3 regions of the Halalkalibaculum sp. DA384 genome follow, and region 3 is predicted to be linked to each of the others. Evidence: riboswitches for the same ligand, from Rfam matches in the RefSeq annotation. Region 3 holds a riboswitch; each other region holds the start of a gene.
What was found. Region 3 has a riboswitch for thiamine pyrophosphate ahead of ACG2E4_RS09560 (magnesium transporter). Riboswitches for the same ligand answer to the same signal wherever they lie in the genome.
Positions count from the first base shown of each region.

Region 1: another riboswitch for thiamine pyrophosphate. It lies ahead of ACG2E4_RS01400 (TonB-dependent receptor); the one in region 3 lies ahead of ACG2E4_RS09560 (magnesium transporter).
Region 2: another riboswitch for thiamine pyrophosphate. It lies ahead of thiD (bifunctional hydroxymethylpyrimidine kinase/phosphomethylpyrimidine kinase); the one in region 3 lies ahead of ACG2E4_RS09560 (magnesium transporter).

Region 1 is NZ_JBINJE010000001.1:349,784-360,178, forward strand. It holds gene msrA (peptide-methionine (S)-S-oxide reductase MsrA) at 1-174, shown strand, start outside; gene ACG2E4_RS01390 (DUF2911 domain-containing protein) at 642-1,190, shown strand; gene ACG2E4_RS01395 (DMT family transporter) at 1,266-2,207, shown strand; gene ACG2E4_RS01400 (TonB-dependent receptor) at 2,259-4,661, opposite strand; TPP riboswitch at 4,803-4,898, opposite strand; gene ACG2E4_RS01405 (M28 family peptidase) at 5,174-6,463, shown strand; gene ACG2E4_RS01410 (M14 family metallopeptidase) at 6,822-9,347, opposite strand; gene polX (DNA polymerase/3'-5' exonuclease PolX) at 9,542-10,395, shown strand, end outside.
Region 2 is NZ_JBINJE010000003.1:243,863-254,257, reverse strand. It holds gene nadC (carboxylating nicotinate-nucleotide diphosphorylase) at 1-757, opposite strand, end outside; gene ACG2E4_RS03505 (IscS subfamily cysteine desulfurase) at 871-2,016, shown strand; gene ACG2E4_RS03500 (DsbA family protein) at 2,042-2,623, shown strand; TPP riboswitch at 2,830-2,933, shown strand; gene thiD (bifunctional hydroxymethylpyrimidine kinase/phosphomethylpyrimidine kinase) at 2,986-3,822, shown strand; gene tenA (thiaminase II) at 3,879-4,553, shown strand; gene thiO (glycine oxidase ThiO) at 4,640-5,743, shown strand; gene thiS (sulfur carrier protein ThiS) at 5,778-5,987, shown strand; gene ACG2E4_RS03475 (thiazole synthase) at 6,153-6,941, shown strand; gene thiE (thiamine phosphate synthase) at 6,943-7,560, shown strand; gene thiE (thiamine phosphate synthase) at 7,557-8,177, shown strand; gene ACG2E4_RS03460 (gamma carbonic anhydrase family protein) at 8,420-8,983, shown strand; gene hemW (radical SAM family heme chaperone HemW) at 9,053-10,192, shown strand; gene ACG2E4_RS03450 (MXAN_6640 family putative metalloprotease) at 10,281-10,395, opposite strand, start outside.
Region 3 is NZ_JBINJE010000013.1:79,608-90,002, reverse strand. It holds gene ACG2E4_RS09595 (ABC transporter ATP-binding protein) at 1-244, opposite strand, end outside; gene ACG2E4_RS09590 (heavy metal translocating P-type ATPase) at 504-2,429, opposite strand; gene ACG2E4_RS09585 (hypothetical protein) at 2,826-3,311, opposite strand; gene ACG2E4_RS09580 (DNA-binding protein) at 3,399-3,860, opposite strand; gene ACG2E4_RS09575 (transporter) at 3,896-4,750, opposite strand; gene ACG2E4_RS09570 (hypothetical protein) at 4,777-5,244, opposite strand; gene ACG2E4_RS09565 (L,D-transpeptidase) at 5,484-6,404, opposite strand; TPP riboswitch at 7,205-7,300, shown strand; gene ACG2E4_RS09560 (magnesium transporter) at 7,303-8,322, shown strand; gene ACG2E4_RS09555 (phosphoribosyltransferase) at 8,527-9,177, shown strand; gene groL (chaperonin GroEL) at 9,306-10,395, shown strand, end outside.

The DNA.
Region 1 (10,395 bases), on a different contig from region 3:
GAGGACCCGATCGTGACTGAAATTTCGCCCGTCAAAAACTATACGACGGCGGAAAATTATCATCAAAACTATTATGAAAACAATCCCAATGCCGGGTACTGCCAGGTCATCATAGCACCCAAGCTTAAAAAATTTCGAACGGAGTTTTCCCACATGCTCAAAGAGAACGGGTGACTGTAAATTAAACGGGATACGCCCCGCAAACGCCAGCTGGGCGGGGAATCAGACCTTTAAAGATGCAAACGTTCGCATGATGGCGGTAGGCACCACTGGTACAATACGCCTCGTACATCTTCTCTTTTCTATTTTCTTTCCTTCCTTAAACCGGGTCAGGGTCAACCTGTTTCTGCTGAACATTACAGGCCGGGCTCAACTGTGGACGATAGGTCCTTCAGGGTTAACTGAATTTTAAAACCTTTTAAAATCTAATGTTCTTATTCTTTTAGATATTTATTTATGTTATCAGCTTATTTTTGCCTAAAGTTCATTACTCTTTGTCTTTTATAGGAGTGCATTTTTTTATTCCGTTGTGGAAGATCCCGCAGGTCACTCTTTCGCAATGGTAAGAACGAATCTTATCCATTCTTGTTTATGGGATGTTACTTAATGGGAAATCAAACTTAATTTATGTCGAGATGAAAATGAAAAGCTTTTTAGTATCTGTTTCGCTGTCGTTCGCACTGATGTTTGCATTCGCTTACTCCGCTTCTGCCCAGGAACGGGCGACCAACGAGGCGAGAGTAAGTCCCAACGCCTCGGTAAGCCAAACCATTGGAACAACCCAGGTAACCATTACGTATGGGCGCCCCAGCGTAAAAGGACGCCAGGTTTTTGGCGGACTGGAACCCTACGGTAGTGTCTGGAGAACCGGGGCGAATGAGGCCACCACCATCAGGTTTTCCGATGATGTCCTCATCGAGGGAGAGCCGCTGCAAGCCGGAACATACGGCCTGTTTACCGTTCCTGGTGAAGATGAATGGGTCGTCATATTCAACAATGTTCCCAACCAGTGGGGTGCATTCGATTATGACAGCAGTGAGGATGCCCTTCGCGTGAAGGTTTCCCCGGAAGAGGCTCATCACATAGAACAACTGATGTTTTACTTTGAGGATGTTACCAGTGACTCCGGCACTGCGGTAGTACACTGGAGTACGATTAAAGTGCCTTTTACGATAGAATCAGCATCCTGACGTCCTATTAAAAAAGTAGAACAAGATACCAACACCACCTCTGGTGAGGCTATATCTCATCACGGTATTCTTTTACTGTTTACGTTTCTATGGGGAGCCAACTTTATCCTGGCCGAAGTGGCGCTAAAGGAGATGGCTCCCATCTCCTTTAGCGTCTCCCGTTTTTTTATGGGCGGGGTGGCGATGCTGAGCGTTCTCTATACCCAGTGCTATTATGATGCCAAGGTAGCAGATAAACCGTTCCGTTTTTTCCCGCAGATTGAAAAAGGAGACTGGTTTCGGCTACTGCTGGTTTCTGTATTCGGGGCCACCCTGGCTCCCTGGCTCGGTATCGAGGGACTGGGCCTTACCCATGGCGCACGGGCTTCTATCTGGCTTGCCCTTGGACCCGCTATCAGCACCGGTTTCGGATACCTGTTGAGTACAGAAAACATGGGGAAATCCGGCATAGCGGGGGTTACCCTGGCGGGGCTGGGGACCGTTACCCTTGCCTACGACGGACTAATGGTGGAGGGCTACTGGCTCGGCGATCTTCTTCTCTGTATCGCCCTGATATTGACGGTGGTGGAACTTCACCTGATCAAGCCCCTGGCGCGTAAATACGGGTCCATCAGCATGGTTGCCATGCGGACGCTCATCGGGGGCAGCCTCTATCTGTTTATTGCATCTCCCTCACTGATTCAGGAGCCCTGGCTTAACCTGGGCATGTGGACCTGGATTGCCATCCTTGCCGGAGGGGCTGTGGGGGTGGGCGTAGGGCAGTGGGTCAAAGTTCGGGCCCTCCGCTCTCTTGGACCCACGCAGGTGGTAATCTACGGGAATCTCGTCCCTATCGCCGCCCTCCTCATCGCCTGGCTGTCCGTCGGTCAGAATCCCTCGCTCTTCGAAATTATCGCCTGTATTTTAATTATCGCGGGAGCTATCCTGATCCAGGTTATCGATGCACGAAGGACAAGAAGAACGAAATCGAAGGAGGACGATGAACTCTCCGTGGTTTCCAGCGCCAAGCAGGAGTAACAAAGACTGCAGGAAACGTGAACCGGGTGTCACCATCCCCCTTCTCAAAACTTAAAACTCCATCTTAACCTGCAACATCGCATTGCGCCCTGCCTGCGGATAATAATAATTAAAGTGCTGCTCCTCTTCTCCTGCCACCCATCCGAAAGTATAACCGTTGGTCTCGTATTTTTCACTCAGCAGATTGTTAATCTGGAGTGTTAACTGCACGGCCCGGGCAAAGGGAATGTCGGCAAAGCGGTATCCCAACCTGACATCATGCAAAACGTAGGGATCCAGCGACCGGCTTTTGGTCTCGGTATTGTCGAGGTACTGGCGTGACACATATTTACTGATCAGTTCCGCAGAAAACTGGTCTTCGGTAAAACCGAATACCGAATTTCCGATAACAGCCGGAGAAAATGAAAGAGCTGTATTTTCATAGGTTGCCACCTCCTGTCCGCCCAGGTAGTAGGTATAATTTTCAATCCTGTTGCGGCTGAAGGTGGCATTCCCGGACCACTCAAGTCCCCGGTACAGTTTTGTGCCCACCTGCAGCTCAACACCTGCTCGGTAACTTTCAGGGACATTCTGACGGATGCTGGCACCCACATCGTTGATTTCGCCTGTCAATGCAAGCTGGTTCCTGTAGTTCATATAATACAGGTTGACCGCTCCAAAAAACGTGCTGAATGAGGCGCGGTAGCCCAGCTCCCAGTCATAGAGCGTTTCATGGCTGGGGCGACTTTCCGGCGTGGAGTTGACATACTCTTCGCGCGTAGGCTCGCGGTTGGCCACACTGAACGATGCGTATACCCGCTGCCGGTCATCCACCCGGTAGACCAACCCGAGTTTGGGATTCAGGAAGCCAAGCCGGTCGCTCTGTCGCACATCAAGAATCTGCTCGGATCCCCCCGAAGTCTGGGTATCCTTGCCCAGAAAATCATAGGTTATTTCACGGAACTGCAGGTCCAGGAAACCGCTCAGTGTTTCCGTAAAATAGTATTGACCTTTACCATAGATGTTGAAGTCGGTTTTAAACCCGTTGTTGTTATAATAGGTTTCCTCGATACGGCTGTCGCCGGCGTAGCGCGCCCAGATCACCTCGCCAAAATGGTCGCCGTCATACTCATTGTATCCCCCGCCCAGTGTTACCGACCAGCGATCCGCAACCCGGTAATCGGTGGAAAAGACAATCCCGTAGAAGTGATTATCCAGCCACCGCCGGCGTACCAGGTCACTTTGGGTGATGGTCTGGCCGCCGATCTGAATCGGCCCGATACCGTAGGTTGCGAGGTCATCTTCATCGCGAAACTCCTCGTAATAGCCCCGGCCGTAGGTGTAGTGAAGCGAGGCGTTGGCATTCCAGCGGTCCGCCAGCTGGTATGAATAGTGGACCTGGTAGTGATCCTGCTGGTAGTTGTCGGTTTGGTCCTCGTAGGTAAACTCGTTGAACTGCCGGTTGCCCACGTTGTTGCGAAAATGTACAGCCTTTTCCCCGGCTATGCCGAGACTGGTTATATACCTTTCAAGCTGATCTGAATTCCCGTTCAACACCGGTTCCGGCACGCCATTCCACGCCTGATAGGTTTCCTCTACGCCGGAGAGCACATCGACCTTGAGCAGACTTCGCTCACCATTCCGGGAACCGCTCAGGTAGATCGATTTCAGGTCGGACGTCGCCCGGTCGATATACCCGTCCGAGATGATTTTGGAGAGGCGACCTTCAAACTGCCAGCCGTTTTCCATCAGGCCCGAACCCAGCTGTACATTTATTTTTTGAGTGTTGAATGAGCCGTAGCCGGTATTGACCTCCCCATAGGGCTCGGGGGTCATCGTCGAGGTCTGGATATTCATCGTGCCCCCGAACGCTCCCGCGCCGTGAGTTGAAGTGCCGACTCCCCGCTGGATCTGGATATTTTCCACCGACGAAGCCAGATCAGGGAGGTCAACCCAAAAAACTCCATGCGATTCCGCATCATTCAGCGGAATTCCATTAATCGTGACGTTTATACGCGTGGGATCGACGCCGCGAATACGCAGGCCGGTATACCCGATCCCCGTCCCGGCATCTGACGTGGTCGTCACCGATGGGGTGGAGCTGACCAGGTATGGGATATCCTGGCCGAGATTCCTCTTTTCGATCTCTTCGCGCTCGATATTTTCGTAGGCCATCGGTGAGGCCTCATCCACCCGCAGCGCCCGAACAAACACTTCGCTGCTCATCACCGATTCCGGAACAAGGGCAATGCGGAGATCGCCGCCTCCCCGCTCCTCAATATTAATCGATTTTGACCTGTAGCCAACAAATGAAACCGTGACTTTTTTTAATCCACCATCGACCAGGAGCAGCTTAAAACTGCCGTCCGCGGCTGTTGTGGTCCCGTTTTGGGTGCCCTCCTGGACAACATGGGCCCCTGCGAGGGGCTCGCTGGACCGGGCATCGATGACAGCCCCCGCGACAGTCTGGCTCAAGGCCGTATTCTGGTTAAAAAATTGAATAAAACACAGGAATACCGCTCCTGCTGCAAAACGTGTGATGTGAGTAAACATGAAAAAATCCTCCATCTTATTTGTTTATAAGAGGAGGAGGTAAACTTGCAAGAAGTGCTGAAGCATGGGAACTCCAGGTTTCCCTACGCCGGTGTTAACCGGTTCAGGTTCTTAGGGTATGATCTCAGCCCGCTGTTGCAAGCACCCCCAACCATTGTGAGTGTGTATTTGTATGTGCCGTAAATATAATGCTACTCGAAAATCTTTCAAAGATAAATACCAGAGGGTTTTGCAAAACCCTCACTTCTTCGTTCTGAGGGAGTTGTACTCCCGTTAAAAGCTCAATAAGGTCGACAGTACAACTCCCTCCCAACAAAATAGCAGGTTCTGCAAAGGTCTTTGCCAATCATTTTATATTGTAACAAAGTGATTTACTGTTGCAACTTTCATGCTGTATTCCCGATTTTCAGGTACTGCTTAACTCAATTGTTGCTATGAACGGTAGAACCCCGGTATTACTGGCATTCATGTTCTTTTTTATTTCATGCGGACCGGAACAGTCGTCCCCGGAAGCGCCCCGGGCACGACTTTCCGCCACCATTGAACCCGGCGATATCAGGACCCATATCCAGTTTCTTGCCAGTGATTCGCTGCGGGGCCGTGCAACAGGCACGGCCGGGGAAGCGATCGCAGCCAACTACATTGCCGATGCCTTCAATCAATTCGGGATTGCACCACTGGGCGAAGACGATACCTACTTTCAGCCTTTCACCGTGACCACAGACCATCTCCACAATCCGCCCCGGGGGGATACCTCCCGGCAGCGGGAACGGCCTCTTCTCTCCCGGAACGTAGTGGGAATCATAAACGGAAGCAAAGAACCAGATTCCTACATGATCATCGGCGCCCATTATGACCACCTCGGCACGGGAGGATACGGCTCGCTCGCCAACCGGCGAAGGAACCAGATCCACAACGGAGCCGATGACAACGCCTCCGGCACGGCGGGCATTCTTGAACTGGCGCAGTACTTTTCGGTTAATTCTCCCCGGAAAAGCCTGGTCTTTGTTGCATTTTCAGGGGAAGAGATCGGCCTGCTGGGATCGCAGCATTTTGTCGACCAGCTGCCGGTACCGCCAGAGCAGGTCGAGGCGATGATCAACCTCGATATGATCGGGCGACTGCAGGATAACAAACTGCTCATTTTCGGCACCGGCTCCGCTGAGCGGTGGGAGCAACTCATAGCAGAAGCCAACACCGACTCGCTTCAGATCGAGACTTCGGCAGATGGAACGGGAGCCAGCGACCACACCAGCTTCTATAACAAGCAGATTCCCGTACTGCACTACTTCACCGGTACCCACGGCGACTACCACCGCCCCACTGACGACGCCGGGCAGATTAATTATGACGGCCAGGACAAGGTGCTGGAGCATGTGCGCCGCGTGATACAACAGCTGGACAAACCTGGCAGCGAGCTTACATTCACGGAAGTTCCGGCCAGTGAACAGCAGAAGGGGATTAGCATGAAGGGCGTGACCCTTGGCGTAACGCCGGATTACGGCTTTGACGGCACCGGCATGCGAATTACAGGGGTCAACGCCGGTGGACCAGCCGGGCGGGCCGGACTCCGGAGTGGAGATGTAATCATAAAGCTGGATGGCCAGCCCCTGAAGGATATCTATGAATATATGAAGATTCTGGGCGGGCTCGAAGAAGGGGAAACCGGTACCGTTACCGTCCAGCGCGGAGAGGAGGAGCTTACCCTCGATATCCGGTTTTAAGTGGTCGCATTTTTCCAATCATTAAGAATGTCGACGCTTTATAAATACACCATCCAGGAGTCTGTCGGTCGGACTTAGAAAATCATTACGAAAATGTCTCAGTTTGAGACAGATTTTGTGATTCTTTTGAGGGGAACAGTGGTTCTATTTGCCGAAAAAGAGCACAAAATATGACCAAATCTGACGCTTTTGCAATAGGTTTAGCTAAGTCCGACAGACTCCCAGTACATTTAAAAATTTGCTTACTTCCCATGGTTCTTCCAAGCGTGAACACCTGACATAGCCCGTAACTTATCTCCTAAATTGAACTAACCTTTAAAAAATCGTCTCACCTCTCACGTCTGGCGTTTGCCATCAGCTACTGTCCCACCATGAATACCGCATTCCCAAAAAGCAGTTTCCCGTTGTGCCAAAAAGCGCGGAACAGGGGATTATCGATCATATACACCACTCTTCCCTCCCCGATCTCCTGAACCCCGAACGTCAGCGTTTGTTCCAGTTCCTGCTCGGCCCTGTAGCCGATAAATCCACTCAGGTGGGCATCTTTTCGGGCAATCCCGACATTCCACCCATCCTTCAGGTAGCGATATGCGTCGGTATCCAGCTTAAGAGAAAAATAGGTGTCTCCGAGCCCGTACCCGAGCGGATGCGAGGCATCGATCAAAATTTTGAAGACAGATCCGCTGTTCGCTTCGCTGACCCGTTCTCTCTGCTGTTTATAAAATGAAGTGCCGTAAGCGGGGTCACTGTCTTTAGATTCGCCCTCCTCTTTTGTAGTCAGGGAAAATCCCTCCCTGCCAGACAGAAAAGCGTTGGCCTGCCGCAATGCAACCAGTCTTCCCCCGCCGGCGATCCACTCCCTTATGGCTCGCAGGCGATCGTCATCAATGATGCCCGCGTAACTACCGCCTGGTAAAATGAGCAGATCATACCTTTGCAAATCTACATTGTCAAAATAGCCGGAGTCCACCAGCGTGACGGGATAATTAATCTGCCGGTCAAAAAAGTGCCATATTTCACCTACGTTGCCGGCGGAAGTACCTTTACCGGAAAGGACCGCCACCCTTGGCTTTTCTAAAAAGCGAAACGAATCAGATCCAAAATTGGGACCGGAATCCACCCAACCTGTGGAGACGGGGTACAGCGGCTGCCCGAAACCGTTTGCTGTCTGTTGAACAACCTGGTCAAATTGAGCTCCGAGCTCCGCGTTTGCATTCCGCGTAATCACCAGCGTCCCCGGATCGTACCTGGTACCGTCAATAACAAATTGACTGCCGGCAATATGGATGTCAATGCCCTTTTGGAGCAGGGCTGCCACCATCCGCATATCGCTCAACGACTTCCATTCAGCCAGGTAGGCATAGGGAGTTCCCGCATCCTCATTCTGTACCCGGGGGACCGGCGGTTGGCCGGGAACGGGATCGACACGCTCCTTCAAGGCGTACCCATCCAAACCATAAGCGTAATGTTGTCCCCATGCGGTAATATCGTAGGTGACGGAATCGGTCAACTCCGGATTTGGCTCAAAAAAGATGCGTGCCAACACCGACTTCGGCTGGTATGCACTTACAAGGTAATCGTCCGTTGTGAGATCAAACTGCTCGTACTCCCCGGTTTGATAGTTGTACCCGGTATAGGTCTCTTCCCGCGGTGCCATGCCGTACTGCACCCGGTGCTTTTCCAACAGGTTGAACAGCGAGCGGAGTTTGTCGGGATTATTATCACCGCTGATTACGTACGTTTTGTATTTGCCCGCCGGGTTTTCGCGCGACTGCCGGTAATAGGCGGCAAACTCGTGCACGATCTCTTTAGCATGTCGGGAGGCTACCTCAATCGTCGAAAGGCCGGTGGTGACGTGGTGCGTCAGCCGATCTCTGAGTGTCAGGGTGTCCCCTTCTGCCTGGATGATGCGGAGTCCCGCCTGGCCGGCCTGCTCGTAGGTCATCCCGATGGACCCGTTATAGGTGGGGTAGGTATCCCCGTAGCTTGGATAAAAAAGATCGAACACCTCGCGGGTAAAGTAGAGCCAGTTGTTGGCATCAAAATAGTCTGCGTGGTTTTTCCCGATGGTGTACTGAAACTGGCGCTGCCATTCCGTTATCGCCTTGTGAAACGGTTCGGCGGCCGGGGCAAAATAGTAGGGGGCGTTGTGGTTCTGCTCGTGAAAATCCACGTGGATGTGAGGCAACCATTGCTGAAAAATTTCGTTGCGCTGGCGCGATTCTTTCTGCGTCAGCCACGCCCAGTCCCGGTTCAGATCAAAATAATAGTGGTTGGTACGTCCCCCCGGCCACGGCTCGTTGTGCTCTCGGGCATCGGCATGTGGATTTGCCTCGTCCCCCGCCGTCTCTTTGTACCAGTGGACATACCGGTCGCGTCCGTCGGGATTCAGCATCGGATCCATGATGACCATCGTATTTTTCAGCCACCGGCCGACATGGTCATTGCCGGGACGGACCAGCTCGTAGAGCGTTTTCATGGCCGCCTCGCTGCCGGAGGCCTCATTACCGTGCACGTTGTAACTCAACCAGACGATAGCGGTTGAGTCTTCCGTGGAACTCCCCTCTGCCAGGCCGGTGCGCCTCAGGTTGTTAATGCGAATTTCTTCAGATCGACCAATATTTTCTTCCGAGGAAACAATCAGGTATGTGAGTGCACGCCCTTCGTTAGATCTCCCATACTGCTGCAGCTGAACCATCGGGGAGGCCCCGGCCACCTGCCTGATGTAGTCCATCACTTTATAATGGGGAGTCCATTCCGCACCCAGTTTGTACCCCAAAAAATCTTCCGGCGACTGCAAGTCAGGCTGCGCCTGCACCAATACCGGGGAAACCAGCAGAAACCCGGCCACATATAATAACAGTTTATGAATTCGCTTGATCATAGGACCACTTCTCACTTCTCACTTCTCACTTCTCACTGAATGATAGATAGTACTAAATGGTTTCTAAACCACAAAATGGCCGAGAGCTGTATGTTTTGAAAAGGAAAGAATATTTTTACTGCTTTTGAAGATTGTATTTTTGATTTTAGCTCTCACAAGAAAATGCATATCAAACCGATTAAACCTATTTCAATATGTCTGTAAGCAACCAGGAGGTCGCCCGGCGGCTTCGCGAAATTTACCAACTGATGCAACTGGCCGGTGAAAACCGGTTTCGTGCCATCGCTTTTGACCGGGCTGCTCAAACGATTGAGGGGCTGGGCGAAGATATTAACACCTACATTACAAACGACACCCTGACCGACATCAAGGGGATTGGATCCTCGATCGCGGAGGATATAAAATCATACGCAGAGACCGGCAAGATCGATGTACTGGAAGATCTGCGCGCGAAAATCCCGGAAGGGGTCATCAAATGGCTGGATATTTCCGGGCTCGGACCGAAAAATATCGCCAAAATCCACAAAGAGCTGGGCATCAGCGAGCTTGAGGAGCTAAAAGAGGCTTGCCAGGATGGGCGTGTGGCCTCGCTCGATGGTCTCGGGGAAAAATCGGCCCAAAAAATTGTAAAATCGATTGAATGGATGGAGCAGTTCGAGGAACGCTGCCGGCTTGACCAGGCCCTGAAAATTGCCGATCCCCTGTTCCATTTTTTGAAGAAGCAGGAGGGAGTCGAACATATTGAGGTGGCCGGCTCCCTGCGCCGATCCAACGAAACCATCGGGGATGTCGACATTCTTATTGGGGCAAAAAAGAAGTATGGGCCTTCCATCTTTGACGCGTTTGTCGGGCACGAACTGGTCGTGGATGTGCTTGGCCGCGGCGACACGAAAAGCTCGATCCGTACTAAAGAGGGTCGGCAGGTAGACCTCCGTATCGTGACGCCAGCCGAATTTCCTGCTGCCCTGATGTATTTCACCGGCAGCAAGGAGCACAATGTTGTGATGCGGCAGCGGGCCCGGGAACGCGGCATGTCGCTCAACGAATA
Region 2 (10,395 bases), on a different contig from region 3:
CGCCGGTGTCACGATAGTCTCCGATGGTATCGATGGTGATACCGCCCGAGATTTCCGTGATAATGTGATCCGGCACCAGTTCAACAAGCTGTTTCACTTCCGGGGGCGCCTGGTTGTCAAACATAATGATATCAGCGCCCGATTCAACACTCTCCAACACCTGATCCCGCGTTTCCGTTTCCACCTCGATTCGCACCATCAGCCCCAGTTCATTGCGCAACTGACTGACTGCCCTACTTATACCGCCGGCGGCCTTGATATGGTTGTCCTTGAGCATCACGCCGTCGTCCAGGCGATAGCGGTGATTGTACCCGCCGCCGCAGCGTACCGCATATTTTTGCAGCATCCGGAGGCCGGGCAGGGTCTTCCGTGTATCGCACACGCGGGTGTGGGAGCTGTGCAATGCCTCTACCGCCCGTTTGGTGCCCGTGGCGATACCGCTCATGTGCTGCAGCAGGTTCAGGATCACCCGTTCGCCACTCAGCAAGGGCGCTGTTGGGCCTTCCGCTTCCGCAATCTCCTCTCCCTGCTCTATGCGGTCGCCGTCCTGCTGGTACAGGTCTACTTCAATACGCTCATCCAGCAGGCGGTAGGTTTCCGTGATTATGTCAAGTCCGGCCAGTACTCCATCCGCTTTCGCCGTAAAAAATCCCGTTGAAATGTGATCCGGTGCAAAAAAGCTACTGGTCAAATCACCCATTCCCAGGTCCTCTTCCAGGGCTTCTGCTATGATATCCCGAAGTTTAAGCTTTTCCACAAATGGTAAGAAGTATTATCAGTAAGTCAGCGGACTTACCTGTTTCTTTCTGAGGTTAAATCCATATATTTAAGTTCTAATAATAAGCATTTTCAACGAGTTAACTAAGTCGGATGATTTATTTGGATTATGCCGCCACCACCCCGATGAGCGACCGTGCCATTGAGGTGTACCGGGAGGTAGCAAAAAAACATTTCGGCAATTCGAGCAGCCTGCACGATTTCGGCTCCACGGCCCAGCAGATTCTGGACCAGGCGCGGCAGACGATCGGGGATATGGTCAACGCCGAATCCCGCGGTATTTACTTTACGGGAGGAGGCAGCGATTCCAATGAGCTGGCGATTCAATCTCTTGTAAAGGGAAACACAGACGGGAGCGGACACCTGCTGACCACGCGGGGAGAGCACTCTTCCGTGCGCAACGTATTTGCGCTCCTGGAAGAACAGGGCTACGATGTGGAATATATACCGGTGGATCAAAAAGGACGGGTGAAGCTCTCTGCCCTGGAAAGTATGCTCCGCAAAGACACGATCCTGGTGTCAGTGCATCACGGCAACTCCGAGATCGGGACAATACAGGACCTGCGGTCGATCGGCAAGCTGCTGGATCAACGCGACATCCTGTTTCACAGCGACTGCGTGCAGACCTTTGGCAAGATCCCGGTGGATGTGAAAGCCTGCCATCTGGACAGTATCTCCATTTCTGCTCACAAGATATACGGCCCCAAAGGTGTGGGAGCCGCTTACGTCAGGCCTGCTTTGAGCTGGAAGCCGGTGATCCCGGGAACAACGCAGGAAAAAGGCTTTGCTTCGGGAACAGTGAACGTGCCGGGCGTTGGAGCTTTTATGGCTGCTGCCCGTGATATAGCCAGGCAGCGGGAAGATGAGCTGGAACGGGAACGAACCCTGCGCAACCAGTTCCTGGATCTGCTGATGGAAAGTGAATTCGATGTTACCCTGGAGGGCGACCCTGAAAACAGCCTTCCCAATATTATTGGGCTGCGTATTCACGGCATGGAGGGGCAGTACGCCATGATCGAGTGCAACCGCTACGGACTGGCAATTTCGACCGGCAGCGCCTGTTCGGTGGGCTCGGAAAAACCGGCGGCCAGCATGGTGGCCCTGGGGCGTGATGAGCAGGAGGCACGAGAGTTCATCCGTATTTCGTTAGGCAAGCAGACAACGGAAGAGGAGATCTCAGAAGCATTTAATATCCTGGAAAAGGTATTGACCAGGCATTTTAGTATGATTAAGCTTTAACGAATCTTAAACCAGATAACGATTTATGAAACGTTTACTACAAATCCTCTCGTTTTCGACTTTTATTTTCTTGTTAACCGCGGCGGGATCCTTTGCCCAGGAGTCCGACAGTGAAGCCGATATCGTACTGACCGAGTACAGCGACTACCAATGCCCGGCCTGCGCCTATTACCATCCGGTTGTTGAAAAACTAAAAGAGGAGTTCGGGGATAAACTGAAGGTGGAATACCGTTACTTTCCGCTGAACAGCCATCAGTTTGCGGCACTGGCCGCCCGTGCAGCCGAGGCAGCCGGGAACCAGGGGCAGTTCAAGGCGATGCATGATATGCTGTTCGAGAACCAGGACAACTGGTCGAGTTCTGGGAATCCACAGTCGATTTTTATTGGATATGCAAAGGAACTGGGACTGGATGTCCAGCAGTTTCAAAGTGACCTGAATGCTGCAGAAACGCAAAAAAAAGTGATGGAACAGAAGCAGGAAGGAGTCAATATGGGGGTGAACTCAACGCCCACATTTTTTATCAACGGCATCAAGGTACAGCAGCTTCCACGTTCATACGATCAGTTTAAATCTCTCCTGGAAAGCCAGATGTCGGAGGATGCGTAATCTGTAACGAGTAATAAGTGAGGAGTAACGCTGCTTCTACTGCGCATCACGGGTTACTCTTTACTCGTTACCCGTCACGCATCAATAAGTTAAATGCAGACAGTTAATCCGGAAATTAATGCTTTTGAATAAGGCACGGCCCTTCTTCACCGTTTGCATAGCGTAGTGTTTTTCGGTAATATCATCTTGTTCACTTAGTGACCGCTGTTTGTCGTTAGGAGTGCTTTTTCGCGCAGGCGAAAGGGCTGAGATAAGATCCTCAACACTTGACCTGGTTAGTACCAGCGGAGGGAAACGACACCTCAACTTCAGCCCATCTTCTGCCGGTAAACAGCACTAAATAAAATCACTGCTGTTTATCCATGGAAAAAACACCAGCCAAGACGTATGCCCGGGCACTGACCATCGCGACATCTGACAGCGGGGGCGGTGCGGGGATCCAGGCCGATCTTAAAGCCTTTGCTGCGATGGGGTGTTACGGCATGTCGGTACTGGCCGCCCTGACCGCCCAGAATACCACTGACGTCACCGGTATCCACGCCTTGCCGCCCGACTTTGTGGCCCTGCAGATCGATACTGTTATCAGTGATCTGGGCGTAGATGCTGTAAAAATAGGCATGCTGTTCAACACTCCTGTCATGGAAACAGTTGCGGATCGCCTGGAAACTCATGCTGTTGACAACATAGTGCTTGATCCCGTCATGGTGGCCAAGAGCGGGGCCAGGCTTATTGAAGATGATGCAATTGAAACGTTAAAAGAGCGCCTGTTCCCGCTGAGTACGAATATTACGCCCAACCTGCCGGAGGCAGAGACCCTGCTGGATATCCAAATTGAAGACCGCTCACAGATGGAATCGGCTGCCCGGAAATTGCTGGAGCTTGGGCCCCGCTCCGTACTGCTGAAAGGCGGGCACTTCAGCGACGAGAAAAGCATCGATTGTTTGGTACTGAACGAGAAAGACACCAGCGGCCGGGAGGTGTACTGGTTCCAGGCAGAACGAGTTCATACGCCGAATACCCACGGCACCGGCTGTACCCTTTCGTCAGCCATTGCGGCGGGACTCGCAAAAGGGAAGCCGCTTCCTGAGGCTGTTCAGGACGCCAAAGAGTATATCTCCGGTGCCATAAGAGCAGGCAGCGAATACAGCATAGGCGAAGGTCACGGCCCGCTGCACCATTTTTATCAGTGGTGGCAGTAACGAAAATATAAACTACCTCCATAACTAACTGTTGAAAAGTAAATCCAGATCACAGAATGAAATTCACCGACGAGCTCTGGTCAACTATTGAACCGATGTACGACGCCATCCTTGAACTGCCGTTTATCCGGGAACTGACCGATGGGACACTACCCGAAGATATATTCCTGTTCTACCTGAAGCAGGATACCCTGTACCTGGCGGACTTTTCGAGGGCGCTCTCCCTGGCCGGCGTTCGCTGTGATTCCACAACCCAGATGTACGACTTTTTCAAGTTTGCCAGCGAGGCGGTGGTCGTAGAGCGGCAGCTGCACCAGAATTTTTACGAGCAGTACGGAACGGAGATGAACCCCAAAAAATCTCCCTCCTGCTTTTCATATACCAACTTTCTGCTTTCAACAGCAGCTACAAAAGATAATGTCGTAAATATAGCCGCCTTGCTCCCCTGCTTTTGGATATACCGGGAAGTGGGACTGGAGATCTACGAAAATGCAGCCGAAGAGAATCCCTACCAGGACTGGATCGATACCTACGCGGGAGAAGAGTTCAACAAGAGCGTGGATCGCGCTATTGAGATCACCGACGAGGTAGCGGAGCGTGAATCCAAAGAGCGACTGGAAGAGATGACCGAGGCGTTTGTCAAGTCCACCGAGCTGGAGTGGATGTTCTGGGAGAGCGCCTATCGCAGGGAGCAGTGGCCGTTGCGGGAGGTGTTGGAGGAGGCAGAATAGGCAGTATCAAGCCGAATTAGTGCGTTGAAAGTAAGGCACAACGCCCTGTAAACACCGAGACAGAATACAAATAAAGATTCCAAAATATGAAAATCGGCATTATCGGCGGCGGTATTATCGGACTCAGTATCGGCTGGCAGCTGCTCCGGCGGGGAGCCGAAGTCACGCTGTTTGAGAAGGGCACCGTCGGGCAGGAGGCCAGCCGGGCGGCAGCGGGGATGCTGGCTCCCTACGCAGAAGTGGGGTTCGAGGAGATCGAGCTGATGAAGCTGGGGCAGGAGAGTCTGCGCCTGTACCCGCGCTTTTTGGAGGAGCTGGCCGAAGATGTTGAAAATGTTCCTGAATTCGACCGGTGCGGAACCATGCTGGTGGGCGTCGACCGCGATGATACCGAGCACCTGCAACGACTATACAATTTCAGGGAAGAGCTATCATTGACGGTTGAGATGATAACGGGAACAGAGGCCCGGGAGCGCGAACCACTGCTTTCGCCAAAGATCGTATCGGCCGTGTGGCTGCCGGATGACGCCCAGATCGACAACCGGGCGCTGGTCCGATGCCTCAGGAAGGCGTTTGAATCGCGGGGCGGTCTGCTGCTGGAAAAAAATGCGGTGCAGCAGATTGATCTTGCCGGGGGTACACTTAGAGGTCTTTCAACGGCATCCTCAAATTTTAAGTTTGATAAAGTGATTTTGGCCGCTGGTTGTTGGTCCGGGAAAATTGCCGGCATTCCAGACAAGATCAAACCGCCGATTCGTCCCGTGAAAGGACAGATCATAACGCTTCAACAAACAGATGACTGTGACCTGAAGGGGATCGTGCGATCGCCGCGATTCTACCTGGTTCCCAAAGAGGACGGTACGATCCGGCTGGGAGCCACCAGCGAGGAGAAGGGGTTTGACCAAACACCTACGGCAGGGGGACAGAAGGAGCTCCTGGAAGAGGCTTGGGAGGCGGTGCCTTCCATCTACGACCTGCCGCTGGTGGAGACCATCGCCGGACTCCGACCCGCCAGCCGCGATCATGCGCCCATTATCGGCCAGACTGAGATGGAAGGGCTTTATTACGCCACGGGGCACTACCGCCACGGAATCCTGTTGACGCCTATAACTGTTTATTCAATAGCTGATGAAATTCTGGATGGGACGGTCGCTGAGGTTCTTGAACCGTTTCGCCCCGGTCGTTTTTAGAAAAGAAACCCGAAAATCAAGGATCTATAAAATTATGAAACTGACTGTAAATGGAGACACTGTTAATACACAAGCCAACACAGTGAAAAAGCTGTTGGCCGAGTTTGATGTCGAAGACGATGGAGACAGCAAGGGAACGGCCGTTGCCCTGAATGATTCCGTCGTTCCCAAATCCCAATGGGACCGGCAGCAACTGCATGAAGAGGATCGTATCGAAATTATCCGTGCCACACAGGGAGGATGAGTTGGAATGAAGAATCGCTGATCCAGCACCTGCCCCCGGTTTAAGGTTGTGATTTGGACCAGTAAGAGAAAACGGCATCTGTGTTAAAAATGCTTGCGCTTCAAAATAGCATAGACGGTTTTGCAAAGCCCTCGAATAGAGTATCCTAATCTGACTTAAAAAATTATGAGTAAACTGAAGATAGCAGACAAGGAATTTGATTCCCGGCTTATCGTGGGGAGCGCGCGATTCCCTGATCCCGAGACCATGCGCCGGGCACTGAACGCAAGCGGCACCGAGATTGTGACTGTTGCCCTGCGCCGGGCAAACCTGGAGCGTGACGGAGGGGAGGATATCCTCAGCTATCTCGACGGGGACAACTATTTTATCCTGCCGAATACCGCGGGATGCTATACCGCCAAAGAAGCGGTACTGACCGCGCAACTGGGTCGCGAAGCCCTCGATACCAATTGGGTGAAGCTCGAGGTGATTGGTGATGACGAGACGCTGTTCCCTGATGTTGCCGAGTTGTTGAAGGCGGCTGAACAGCTTATTATGGAAGATTTCGTCGTGCTGCCCTATGCCAATGACGACCCGATTACCTGCAAGAAGCTGGCCGAGATGGGGTGCGCCGCCGTCATGCCGCTGGGAGCGCCCATCGGTTCCGGTATGGGCATCCGCAACCCGTATAACCTGCAGATTATTCGTGAACAAGTGGATGTGCCGGTGATTGTGGACGCCGGGGTGGGTACGGCCTCTGACGCCGCCATCGCGATGGAGCTGGGGATGGATGCGGTACTGATGAATTCGGCCATATCGCAGGCCAGGCACCCGGTGAAGATGGCACAGGCGATGAAACTGGCTATCGAGGCAGGTCGGTTGGCATTTGAAGCTGGACGCATGCCGCGCCGGTTGTACGCCAACGCTTCCAGCCCGATGGAGGGTCGAATTGAGGTCGCGAACACGGATGAGTAGAATGCCCTTCCGATACTACCTCATTACCGATCGGAAAAAATGTGCGCCGCGTCCGCTTGCCGAAGTGGTGGAAAAGGCATGCCGTAACGGGATTAAGGCCGTGCAACTCAGGGAGAAGGATCTTTCCGGCAGAGCGCTGTTTGAATGTGCCGAAAAGCTGCGGGAGATAACTTCAAGATGGAATGCACAATTATTTGTAAACGACCGCGCAGACATCGCCCTGGCCGTGGGGGCTGATGGCGTTCACTGCCGGGAAACCAGCATCTCTCCTGCAGATATTAAGGAGCTCGATTCATCACTGATCATCGGCACCAGCGTGCATTCCGTCGAATCGGCTGTCCGGGCAGAGAGCTGCGGCGCCGATTTCCTGCTGTTTGGTCCGGTGTTTTATACCGCATCAAAAGCGGAATATGGAGCACCGCAGGGTCTTGACAAGCTGCGCCACGTGAGTCAAATCGTTTCGATTCCGGTGTACGCCGTCGGGGGACTCACAACAGGACGTGCTCCGGGATGTTTAAAGGCAGGAGCATATGGTGTTGCCGGAATTTCATCGATTATGGGGGCGAAGGATGTTTCTGCAAAAGTTCAGGAATGGGAACAATTACTATCAACGTTATGAGCAAAGGCTTAAAAGGCATTTATTTAATTACGGATACAATTATTCAACACCGCTTCTCCCATGTGGAACTAGCCATGATGACCGTGGAAGCGGGCGTGCAGATGATCCAGTACCGCAACAAGCAGATGACGGCGCGGGAATCGATCGCTGAGATCAGGGAAATCGCCGAGATAACATCAGGTACTGAAACAACGTTTATCGTGAATGACCGGGCGGATCTGGCCCTGGCAGGCGGGGCCGACGGCGTGCACCTGGGACAGGACGATCTCCCCATTCCCGCTGCGCGGAAGGTGCTTGGAAAGGAGAAGATTATTGGCGGTACATCATCAACAGTTGAAGAAGCGCTGCAGGTGGAACAGGCCGGGGCTGATTACGTGGCGCTGGGTCATATATTCGAAACTACCACTAAACAAAAACACTACCCGCCACGCGGATTGGAAACGCTGCGCGAGGTGGCAGAGGCGGTTTCGATTCCGCTAGTGGCTATCGGAGGCATCACGCTGGAGAACGCCCGGGATGTATTTGAGGCCGGAGCGGATATCATAGCTTTATCCTCTGCCATTTGCGCGGCAGACGATCCGGGTGAGGCAGCCCGCAAGTTTGTAGAAACCGTGTAGCCTGAAACGCTGCTTCGAGAGTATTATAGAGAAGCAGTATGTAGAGCAACAAAAAGGTGTTAAAAAAGGACACGAGCGGGACGCTCGCGCCAGTAGTGTACTGCGTATTCCGTATTGCAATACCAGATATGAATTGAGGAACACTTCCAAATACGCAGTACGAAATAGGTAACTTTTATGCTTATCTTCGCAACGTACAGGACAAACAGTTGCCAATAACCAATTCTTATTAACGAAAAACGATGATTTACGAATTTATCAACCGATCACCGCAATTTGACGACACTGTTTTCGTGGCTCCCAGCGCTGATATTATCGGGGATGTCACTATCGGCAGCCAGAGCAGCGTGTGGTTTAACGTGACGATCCGGGGCGATGTGAACTGGATCCAGATCGGGAAGCGAAGCAATGTACAGGACAACGCCTGCATCCATGTGATGAATCAAACGGGTCCCACAAAGATTGGCGATGAAGTGACAATTGGTCACAGCGCCATGATTCACGGATGCACCATCCACGACCGCGTGCTGATCGGCATAAACACCACGGTGCTGGATGAGGCCGTCATCGAGAGCGATGTCATCGTGGCAGCGGGCAGCCTGGTCCCCCCGGGCAAAACGCTGGAGTCAGGCTATCTCTACATGGGATCGCCGGTGCAGAAGAAGCGGAAGCTGAGCGATGAGGAGATCGCATCCATAAAGAAACACTCTGAAAACTATATCAAGTACTCCCGCGCGTACCAGCAGAAAGATACCTACGATGAAAACCCGTTCTATAGCGCACGGGAACCACAGAATAAAGAATGACGAATATCGAATAATGAAGTTCTTGGTTATTCGATATTCGTTATTTCTTGTTCAGTATTCATAATTTCCATGTCTGGAATTTACCTCCATATCCCGTTTTGCAGGCAGGCGTGCTCGTACTGCGATTTCTATTTCGTAACCCGTACGGGCTACCGTGATCAGTTCGTGAAGAGGCTGATCGAGGAGATCGAATCATACCAGGATACAAAATACACCGAAGAGCCGGTGCGTTCGATCTATTTCGGGGGCGGAACGCCATCGCTGTTAAACGCTGGAGCTCTTGATCGCATCATGAGAGCCCTCCGCAAGACCTTCTTGCTGGAGACCGAAGAAATTACCCTGGAGATGAATCCCGATGATGTGAGCAGGGCCTACCTCGGCGATCTGCTGGATGTGGGAATCACGCGTTCGAGCATGGGCGTGCAGTCGTTCAAGCCGGAGCTTCTGGAGTTCATGAATCGAGCGCACAACCGGGAGGAAGCCCTGGCATGCCTGGAACTGCTCAAATCTACCGGTTTCCACACATTTACGGCGGATCTTATCTACGGCAACCCGGGGCAGAGCCTGCAGGGCCTGGAGGAGGACCTGGAAACGCTGATCAGTTTTGATCCCCCGCACGTATCGGCGTACTCACTGACGGTGGAGCCGAAGACAAAGCTTGGCAGGCAAGTGGAACTGGGGCGGATACAGCCGCCGGGGGATGAGGTGGTTTCGGATCATTATGACCTGGTGGTGGAGCGGTTGGCAGAGGCCGGAATACCGCAATACGAGGTGAGCAACTACAGCAAACCGGGTCACGAGGCGGTACACAACAGCAGCTACTGGCGGCACGAAAACTACCTGGGGCTGGGTCCGGCTGCGCACTCGTTCTGGTGGGACGAAGACGGGGCAGTGCGCTGGAGCAACAAGTCCGATTTGAAAGCGTATCTTGGTGAAGAACTGTCGGCGATGCGGCAACAGAAGGAGCAGCTTACAAAACTGCAGCTGGCTGAAGAGCGTCTGATGCTGGGGCTGAGAACAAGGGAGGGAATTTTAAAGAAGGAACTGGTTAATCGCTATAATTATTCACTTAATGAACGGCAACAGGACTATATCGATCAAAAAGTGGATGAAGGCAAATTTATGGCCGGCAATGAGAGACTCCGCCTTTCAGTCGAAGGTCGAAAAATTGCAGATTCGATTCTGCTGGACATCATTACGATGCACTGATGGATAATGTTGAAGGTTGCATGTTGCAGGTTTTAGACTGTCTATTCACAACTTTCAACCTGAAACCTTTATCCTGCAACATGAAATATTACTTAATAAGCGTCATTTTTTTGACAATAACCTGCTGATCGGTAACCAGCCGGTAAAAATAAACTCCTGAGGCGAGGTTTCGACCATTAAATGGAACATCGTAATAGCCGGCC
Region 3 (10,395 bases):
GATCCACATCACGATACTGCACGTGACCAGCCGTCGCCGTATCCAGCCCGCCCAGGATATTCACCAGCGTAGATTTCCCGCTGCCCGATGCCCCGAGCAGAACGACGACTTCGCCCGCATAAATTTCCATATCAATACCCCGCAAAGCCTGAACCTCCACAACGCCCATCTGATACACTTTAGTCAGTGCGCTGGTGGAGAAAATGATTGGGCTGGTTTCAATATCTGGCGCGGTTGTACTCATGAATATCATATTACCATCAATACCATCCAAAAAATGTAAAGGGATCCCTAAATCGACTACATGAGAATGGTACTCTCCTTGTAGGTGATTTTCTTACGTGCACCTGGCTGGAACCATAGAATAGAGCTTCCAAAATCAGCCCCGATTCCTGCGAAAAGTAAAGACCAACCGAGAGCCTGGAATCTTTTTTAATTCCTTAAAACCCGGGATAAGCAGCTAAAATATTCCACTCTCTTTTGATTTCTCCTATACCAGGATATTACGATCGCAATAGTCGCAATCCATTCAATACGACGATTAACGTGCTTCCCTCATGTCCCACGACCCCAAGGGGCAGCGGCAGGTTGAAAAAGAAAACGGAAAGTACAAGCATGACAATGACCGCTAAACTAAAAATTATATTCTGCCAAACGACCTTTTTGGCCCGTCTTGCCAAATCGATCATATAGGGCAGCTTTTCAAGGTCGTCTGCCATCAGTACTACGTCGGCTGTTTCCAGCGCCACATCGGTTCCCACCGCACCCATGGCAACTCCCAGGTGGCTGCTGGCCAGCGCAGGGGCGTCATTTACCCCATCACCCACCATGGCCACGGCCTCATCCCGGGCCATTTTCCGGATGATTTCCACTTTTTCTTCGGGCAGGAGCTGAGCGTAGTACTCATCAATATTTAATTCGTCGGCGACCCTCCGGGCCACACCTTCAAGATCGCCGGTAAGTATTACAAATTTTTTGATCCCCAATTCTCGCAGTTTGTTTAGGGCTCCCTGCGCTTGATCCCGAATCTGATCTGAAAAGACAAGAAGACCGTTCAGCTCTCCATTGCGACTTATATAAATGATAGTCTTTCCGCTCTGCTCCAGTTTTTTAATAGTGGCCTGCCGTTCGTTGTCCAGCCGGTACAGCAGTCCGTCAAACAGTTTACGATTGCCCACCTTGACTTCATCACTGCCAATACGGGCCAGCACGCCCTTGCCTATTTCAGCCCTCACATTTTCTGCTTTCGGGAATTCAATATTTCGCATATGAACTTCCCTTAATATGGCAGCGCCCAGATGATGCTCGGAGTGCTGCTCGGCGGATGCCGCCAGGGCTAAGAGTTTATTTTCGGAGTTTGTACTGGTACCATTGCCGCTATTGAAGGCGATGATATCGGTAACGGCCGATTGGCCGGTGGTGAGTGTCCCCGTCTTGTCAAAGGCGATCGTGGAAATTTCTGCGGCTTGTTCCAGGTAGGCCCCTCCCTTAAACAAAACTCCATTCCTGGCGGCATTTGCTATGGCGGAGAGTATGCTGGCAGGGGTACTGATAATCAGTGCACAGGGAGATGCCACCACCAGGATCGTCATGGCACGGTAAAAGGTGGGATCAAAAGGCTGATTGAATACCAGGTAGGGAATGAATATTAATCCTGTGGTGAACAGGATAACGCCGATTGCATATCGCGATTCAAATTCATCCAAAAAGCGCTGGGTTTCGGCTTTCCGGCTCTGGGCCTCTTCCACCAACTTGATAATCTTTGCCAGGGTGGTATCCCCGGCCAGGCGGGTGACCTCAATTTCCAGCACCCCGTCTTCATTCATGGTAGCAGCAAATACCTCGCTGCCCGGCTCTTTGGTTACCGGCATACTTTCCCCTGTGATGGCCGCCTGATCTACTGTGCTGACGCCCGATTGTACCTGCCCGTCGATGGGAATGCGTTCGCCCGGTTTGACGATGATGAGCTCACCGATGGCCAGCTCTTCTACAGTACGGTACGTTTCGCTTCCATCCTCATTCCGGACAAGCGCTTTGTCAGGACGCAGTTTCATCAGTGAGCGGATTGCCCTGCGACTTCTGCCCATCGCATAGTCCTGTAGCGTATTGCTCAATGAAAAAAGGAACAGCAAGATAGCTCCCTCCAGCCAGTTGTCAATGAGGGCGGCACCCATCGCCGCCAGTATCATCAGTACATCAACATTTATCTGGAGTCTCAGCAAGGCTTTTACGCTCTGAATAGTCCCGGAATACCCGCCCGTCAGGTAAGCGGCCATATAGAAAAAACGGGCTGTATGGTCAGTGATAAGCCCAAAAACAGATCCAAAGAACCCAGCTGCCAGGCTAATAGTGCAAAGAATAGTTAACCAGGCATAGAATGTCGGAGCAGTGAAGAAGACAGCGGCGTTATTTTTGGGCTCGTTTGTCATGCAAATTCACACGCTTTCGCTAAATTGTTGGCATGGAAATATTACTATAAAATTGTGACCCCAACCGCCCTCAGTTTGTATTATAAACGACCCGGTTAATCTGTATATGTGTGCACACTTAAGGTATTCATACAACATGTTGACAAGTTGAATAAATGATGAAATTGTTATTCTCTGATGAATTTTCAAACATAATGGAAACTGATTGGTAACAAAGGCTTATAAAAAAATATTTGGTGGCACTGAATATTAAAATTGAACTGCCCCCCCCAGTAATGTTCGGTCTAAGCTAAGAAATAAGGATTTAATTCTGTTCGAAAAATTGAGAGACAAAAAAATTACCAACGTCAAAAATACCGGTTAAACCGTCCGCACTTTTTTACCCTGGAATATTCATTAATCATCTTCAGATTCCATACTTTGGGAAGGCGGAGGATCGCCGGTCAATTCGGGATGCATGATTTTACCGCCCAGGTATGCCGTGTAGCCCAGCATTGATCCCACCGCTAAACTGTAGATAAGCAAAAACCAGATTATCTGTTTCGAGTATCTGATCTGTTTGCTCGTCATAACGAAGGCTGCAACAGCTACAGCTCCCAGAACGATGGCCAGCCACTGTGCAGTTTCAGCCGCCTCTTCGTGATCGTGAATGGCTTGCTCAGATACGCCGGGAACCGATTCAACAATATCTTCAGCCCGCTCTCCGCTCTGTACGGCGACAACGGCCGTCAGACCGGCAACGATAAAGCCAACCAGTGCCACTTTTTTGATCGCCGGTTGATTGGCAATGATTCCCCACGCCAAAATCGGAATGGAAAACAGTGTTGCCAAAATAGGTATGTGATTGACCATCAGGTGAATATGTGCCGCATTAAAGTCCATGACTACCTCTCCTTCGTATGTTGTGGAGATGAACGCCAACTTCTGATCTCCATAGAATTATTGAATATTGTTGATTTAGAAAGACGGTCACTGATTATTCCTCATGCCGCTCATTCTCCAGCCCCTCCATACCGGGAACCCGTTTTGATCCCTGAGCTGCAGTGTCATCTCGTTACGCTTCACCGTGGCTGCAACAAGAGCCGGGGCTCCATTAAAGGTGATGCGAGAGCCGGTAACTTCGATCTTGTCTCCCTTGTTAAGTTGATCTTGCTCATTCAGGTACCAGACTGGTCCCAGGTGTACCGGTATCGACTCGGTATCAGTTTTTACAACCACATGTACGCCCATCACAGCGGCGTTCTTTTTACTTGGATTGTAAGAGATGTCCACGACTTCGCCCTTCATCGTTTCGACAGTACTGACGTCATAATTCCGGGTGTACATCTGCCCCATCCCTTTGCCGGGCCGCTGTTGTGACCACGCGGTTGAAAGCAGCGTTACTGTCATGATCACGATGGATAATACCGTACTCATTATTACTTTGTTCATCTCCGATTCCTCATTCAGATTAGTTTTTTATTTATTTAAAAATTTATACTCCAACCAGCGCCGATACTGAAGTCGGATGCCGACTCTGTTAATCCAACAAGCAGGTTGGTATTCAGGGCGACATTCGGTGCCACCTGGAAGCTCAGCCCGGCTCCGGCATTCATTGGTGGATCGATATCCTCGATAATTTGCGTAGAGCCAAAGAAACTGGCCGTAGCCATCAGCTTGCCCTCCTGGAAAGTCTGCCCTAGGGCGGCGCTGTAGCTCAGAATGTTTTTAAAATCCAGGTCATCCATGTCGCCAAGCTGCCAATACATTCCGCTCAGTAACAGGAGTGTATTGCCGGCCACGCGCTGCGACCAGGATAGCCCGGCACCGAAATCCCACGCCCCGGTACCAAATCCAGAATCGGCATCAGTCAGCGGAAATTTTATGCCAAAATTCCCATTGACGGATGTCTGTCCGAACCCGGAGCTGTAAATTCTTACGCTTCCCGAAAGAGAAGGATCCCCAAAATGGGTTTCGGTGAAGTTCAGGGTATCGGTAGTACCCGGATCGATTCTTCTCCTGCCGCGACGGTTTCCTTGTCCACCGTCGCTGCCGTCAACTAATCGGTTATGGGGGCCGCCTGTGGGTAGTGGTCCCATTCCTGAGCTGGTGTAGGAAATCCACGGGGTGTTCTGGGCGATGAAGGGTACATTCAGGTGCAGGCTTAGCCTATCTCCGGAAATACCAAGCCCGTTGTTGAAATAAAAGCTCCCGGTTTGCTCGGTAAAATAGTAGGAGCCGGTGGCGTATTGTACAGACCCATTATAGGTCAGGGCCTGTCCACTGGCCTGCCCGGCTCCAGCTGCCCAACATAGCACTCCTCCTACTAATAATGCTCGCATTTGAGGCCTCATCTCAGAAACCTGATTTAATTGTTGCTACCGGTGGCTTGTTGTTGGTGCAGGCGTTTGGTAATCCGCTCCATCGTTTGGACGGCCTCTTCGGCTTGTCCGGTCATGTTGTTAAGATGTTGACGGAGCCGATCCATATCCTGTTGCATGGTTCGGTCGCGCGTCATCTGCTGGTCTTGTTGCATCTGATTGCATCGCTCGGCGGCATTCTTCATGGTGCCGAGGGTCATCTGCATCTGTTCATTGAACCGGTGCATCATTTGGTACTGGTTTCTGGTCTGCTCATCCTGAACCTGCTGCATACGACGATTCATCTCCTGGTTCATTGTATGAGTCCGCTCCATAAGCTGATTCATCTTTTGCATCATCTGGTTCATCTGCTGCATTTGTTGCTGCATCTGCTGTTGCTGCCCGGGTTGTTGGGCATATGCGGACGTAAAACTGCCCAGCATCAATGCTATTAATAAGACACGTAAGCGTTTCATAGCTCATTGTATTTAGTTGGAGTTTATTTAACGGTTAAAATTTCCTCAAATAACTGGTCACAAGAAGTGCTGAGTTCCTTTAGACAACATGTGGTTTAAACACGCTGCAAGTTGTAGAGCAAACCCTTACAGCCTGGAACCTTTCCATCATTATTCTCCGAATATTCATTAATACCAGCCCGTGTTGTTTAAATAATCCTCGCGATAGATCAACGCTTAGGAGTTCAGGTAATGCAAGCTTACCGATTGTATGGATTTTGCAGCCGTATGGGATTCCCATTCTCGTCGATAACTTCCAAATCATACCGAATGACAATGTGTGTACCTACCGGAGCCTGATAATACAGGTACCAGGCCGCTGCCTCGGAGGTGCCGATACAGCCGTTGGAAGAGGGGGTACCCAGGGTTTCGATGTTGGTGGTGGGATGGATAAGCTGGCCATAGCGCAGACCGTTTATTTCGGGTTCCAGCCACGGCACGTTGGGCAACGCGGTCTCTACGCCATCGTCCCGACGGGTGACGTGGTAGGGGTGATTGTTGACGGGATTGATAAAGGCGGGTTCTTTTACGTGCCGGATGATGGTTCCCTCACCGGTATGGGTGCGCAGATCGACAACTCTGCCGGCCATGGCCAGGTACTTATGCTCATTGCTGCCCACGCGCACCGGGAATTCATGGATCACGCTGTCATTTTGCCAAATACGGAGTTTGAATTCAGGTATGTTCAGATCAAGCCAGGTCTGTTCGAAAAGCAGTTTAAGGCTGTCCACCGCTGAGGAGTCAGGAATAACAAGAAATTGACCCGGTGTGAAGATTGGTAGTTCTTTCGGATTCAGGCTGGTAATTCCCCGCTCCTTTAAGTCATAATAATCGGTAGCCGCCAGTGAATCGATCACCCAGGGATTATTGCGAATGATCAAGTGCTCGGAAATCGGATAGGTGAGCAAAGAGTCATACCGGAATATGATATTGTCCATCACCTTAAAATAGTCCTTGACCTTTACCGTATCCTTAAAAAAGTGGAGGGGCTGAAAGTTGCTTGAAGAAGTCTTGATTCCGGAAATATTCTCAAAAGAAACTGCGGGTTCTTTTTCGTTGTAGAAAATCAGAAGAAGCGTAGCCGTTACTAACAGAAAAAATATGTTTCGGAATGTTGTCATGTGTATGGATCTATCTATATGATTGATTTCATATCAGAGATATATCATTAATTGGTTTCCCTGGTATTGCAGACGTTTCGCAAACCACCCCATCCTCTGATATCGGTTTCTCATCTGCTCATCCTGAACTCGATGAATGCGTAAATTCTTTTCCCACTTCATCAAGTGGTACATAAACAACAAAACAGTTAAGCGGTTCATAACTTTATGTTTATTGGTGTTTATCTTGCTGGTTAAAATTCCTCAATATTTTGATATCAAGAAGTGCTTATTTTATTGACAAGGCGTGTGATATAAATCCTTGGAATTTTGTAAAGTGAACTATTACCTGCGGGGCTCTTACTTGTATCACTTTCTGGACACCATTGGCCGTGGAAAACTTCATAGTTCGACTGGACTCTGACCAAATGGGATTTTTAAGTCTATCCAATCATGTGCCTATGCATTTGGATGTGGTAGTAAACCACTCAATGAAAAATCCTTCTCTTCTATTTTGATAAGGCTGTCTAAACAAAACAACGCATTATTTTGATTTGTTTGTGTAGGTGAAAGTTGTACACTGGTTGACGAAAAAACATTACAAATAGGTTTATCGGCAGGTTCTATATTTTTAATAGTTCTTAAAGAGAGTCTTTGAAATATTGAGTTTGCACAGTCGTGAGTGGCACTACGGTGTTGCTGACGGCAACCCCTGAATTAATGGCCGAGGGTTTCTTTTCGGAATCTTCCAGTTAATGGAAATTCCAAAAAGTGTGCAACGGTCTACCTTTGTCGGTGCTTGAATGGTGCCGGCATTGAAAGCCAGTGGTTGAGGGTGTTCCTTAAATGGAACTGAGAGTATACCCCTTGAACTTGACCCGGGTAATACCGGCGCAAGGAAACCGTTGGCTTTTTTGATTTGAACTCCAATATATACCGCAATTCGGTGGCTATATCTTCTCCCGTTCCTCTAGACATTATAGAGTCCAATTTACAAATAGCAACCGATCTTGCGACTACCTCTGTACCGATTGTTTCTCCCGGTCTAGATGCCACCGACATCCAGAAAAAACTAACAGAACAAGCCTTTGAGTGTGCCTCCCACATCATTGTTTGTGATGGCCCCAGGTTTGTGGGATTGATACGAATTGAAGATCTGTATTCCGCTGGTGATCACTTGACGGCAAGAGATATTATGGATGAGGAGCCCCCGACGATTAGACCGGGAATAGACCAGGAAGTGGCGGCATGGACCGCAGTGCACCATAAAGAATCGGCCCTGGCGGTGGTAAACAAAGAGGGAGAATTTATCGGCTTGATTCCGCCTTATCTTCTACTACAAGTCCTGCTAAAAGAGCACGAAGAGGATTTGAGCCGGGTGGGTGGATTCTTGCAGGATACGAACAAAGCACGAACCGCACTGCAGGAACCAATTTTCAAGCGCTTTTGGCACCGGCTGCCCTGGTTGTTACTTGGGCTTTTGGGAGCGTTTATTGCCGCCAAGGTGGTGAGTGGATTTGAGTCCCGGCTTCAGGAAGAGTTAACCATTGCCTTTTTTATTCCAGGAATTGTATACCTGGCAGACGCAGTGGGTACGCAAACGGAAACAATTATTGTACGTGGGCTTTCTGTGGGAGTGGCCATCAAGAATGTGCTCTGGCAAGAGTTGCTCACCGGCATAACCATAGGGATTGTATTGGCAGCGATTTCATATCCATTTCTCCTTTGGAACTGGAATGACCCACAGCTGGCGTTTGGAACGAGTCTGTCTCTGCTGGCCGCCTGTTCTACGGCCACATTGGTTGCCATGGTACTGCCGGTTCTGTTCAACCTGTTTGATATCGATCCGGCCTTTGGAAGTGGCCCCATCGCAACCGTCATCCAGGACGTGCTGTCTATCCTGACCTACTTTTTTATCACCACGGCCATCATGTTCTGAATAGCTATCGGACGGCACCCCACCCTCAACCTCCAACGCCAGGCCATTACAAGGAAGTTTCGCCTGAATATCCTGTGTAGGAAAACCCCTCTCAACCATTTGGTAGAAGCACCTATAGGGTTGGTGACTCGTTTTAAGGAAGTTAAAGTTATTAATGCGCAGCTTGATGCACTAATAGATTAACTCTCAACGGATAAAACAGTCATGTTTGAGAATCGAAAAGAGGCAGGTATAGAGCTGGGCAAGGCGCTCAAAAAATATAAACCGGCAAGGCCTGTCGTGTTGGCTATTCCTCGCGGCGGAGTGGAGGTAGGGTATTATGTGGCACGAGCCTTGGAATGCGACTTTGATGTAATCATCACCCGTAAACTCGGCTATCCTCAACAGCCCGAAGCTGCCTTTGGAGCACTTGCAGAGGATGGAAGCCTGTACCTTGACCCGTGGTCAAACCAATATCTTACCAGGGATATCATTGCCAAAGTTCAGGCAAAAGAAAATAAAGAAATTCAACGACGTGTTTTTGAGTACCGCAATGGAAAGGAACTGCCCAACCTGAGGAATCGTGTGGTCATCCTGGTGGATGACGGTATTGCCACTGGAGCGACCATTTTTGCTGCTCTTAGAATGTGTCGTAAGCACCAACCCAGAAAGATTGTAATAGCAGCTCCGGTTTCGGGACTAACCAGGCTCACTGCACTTGAGACCGAAGCAGATGACGTAGTTATACTGGATAAATATCAACATCTGGCAGCCGTTTCACAGGGATATCGTAATTTTACGAACCTTAGTGATGAAGATGTGCAACGCTACCTGAGTAATTGGCGTAATCAAACGATAAAATCTTCTCCAGCCTAATTGGCAGGGATTTCCCTTACATGAGCTAGAAGAACATTTCTTACATACCGTTTGGTTTCAAAGCCTATACCCATCTGTGGTTTCCTATCGTAATTTATTTGAGTAATGAATTTAACAAGGAGAACATTATGGCTTACAAAAAACTACTTTTTCAGACGTCAGCCAGGGAGAAACTCCTGAAAGGGGCTACCACTCTTTATGATGCCGTTCGCGTAACCCTGGGTCCGAAATCCAAATCAGTGTTAATTGGCAAAAAATGGGGAAAACCGCTCGTATGTAATGATGGCGTAACCATCGCGAAAGAAATTGACCTGAAAGACCCCGAAGAAAATCTGGGGGCACAGGTATTGAAAGAAGCTGCCGAGCGTACCGGTGACCTGGTGGGGGATGGGACCTCTACATCAACAATTTTGGCTTATACTATTTTTGCCGAGGGACTCAAAAATGTGGCCGCCCGGGCTAGTGCTATCGAGTTGAAGAGAGGATTGGACCGGGGATTAGCCGTTGCTGTTGAGGCATTAAAAGAAATTTCCAGACCGGTAAAAACACACAAGGAAAAACAGCAGGTAGCCACCATATCGGCACATAATGATACTGCAATTGGAGATCTTGTAGCGGAGGCTATCGACAAAATTGGGCCTGAAGGAGTGATTACGGTGGAGGAGGCCAAAGGTACGGAGACCCAGGTTGAAGTCGTAGAGGGCATGCAGTTCGACCGTGGCTATCTTTCCCCATACTTTGTAACAGACGCTGAGAAGATGGAAGTTGAAATAGAGAATCCCCGAATTCTGCTGTATGACAAAAAGATCAGCAATCTTAAAGATCTGCTTCCCATGTTGGAAGAGATGGCCAAACAGCAGACCGGGCTTGTGGTGATCGCTGAAGATGTGGATGGGGAAGCCCTGGCCAGCCTCGTGGTGAATCGAATCCGGGGTGTCCTATCCTGCGTGGCCATTAAAGCGCCGGGCTTTGGGGACCGCCGGACGGCCATGCTCCAGGATATCGCGCTGCTTACCGGCGGGCAGTTGATATCGGAATCGCTGGGCATGAAGCTTGAGAATATTACTACGGAGATGCTGGGCTCGGCACAACGCATTCTGGTGGACAAAGATACGACAACGGTTATCGGCGGAGGGGGAGATAAAGGGGTCATCGAAGGGCGATGCAACGAGCTTCGCAGGCAAATCGAGAAATCGGATTCCGACTACGACAAGGAGA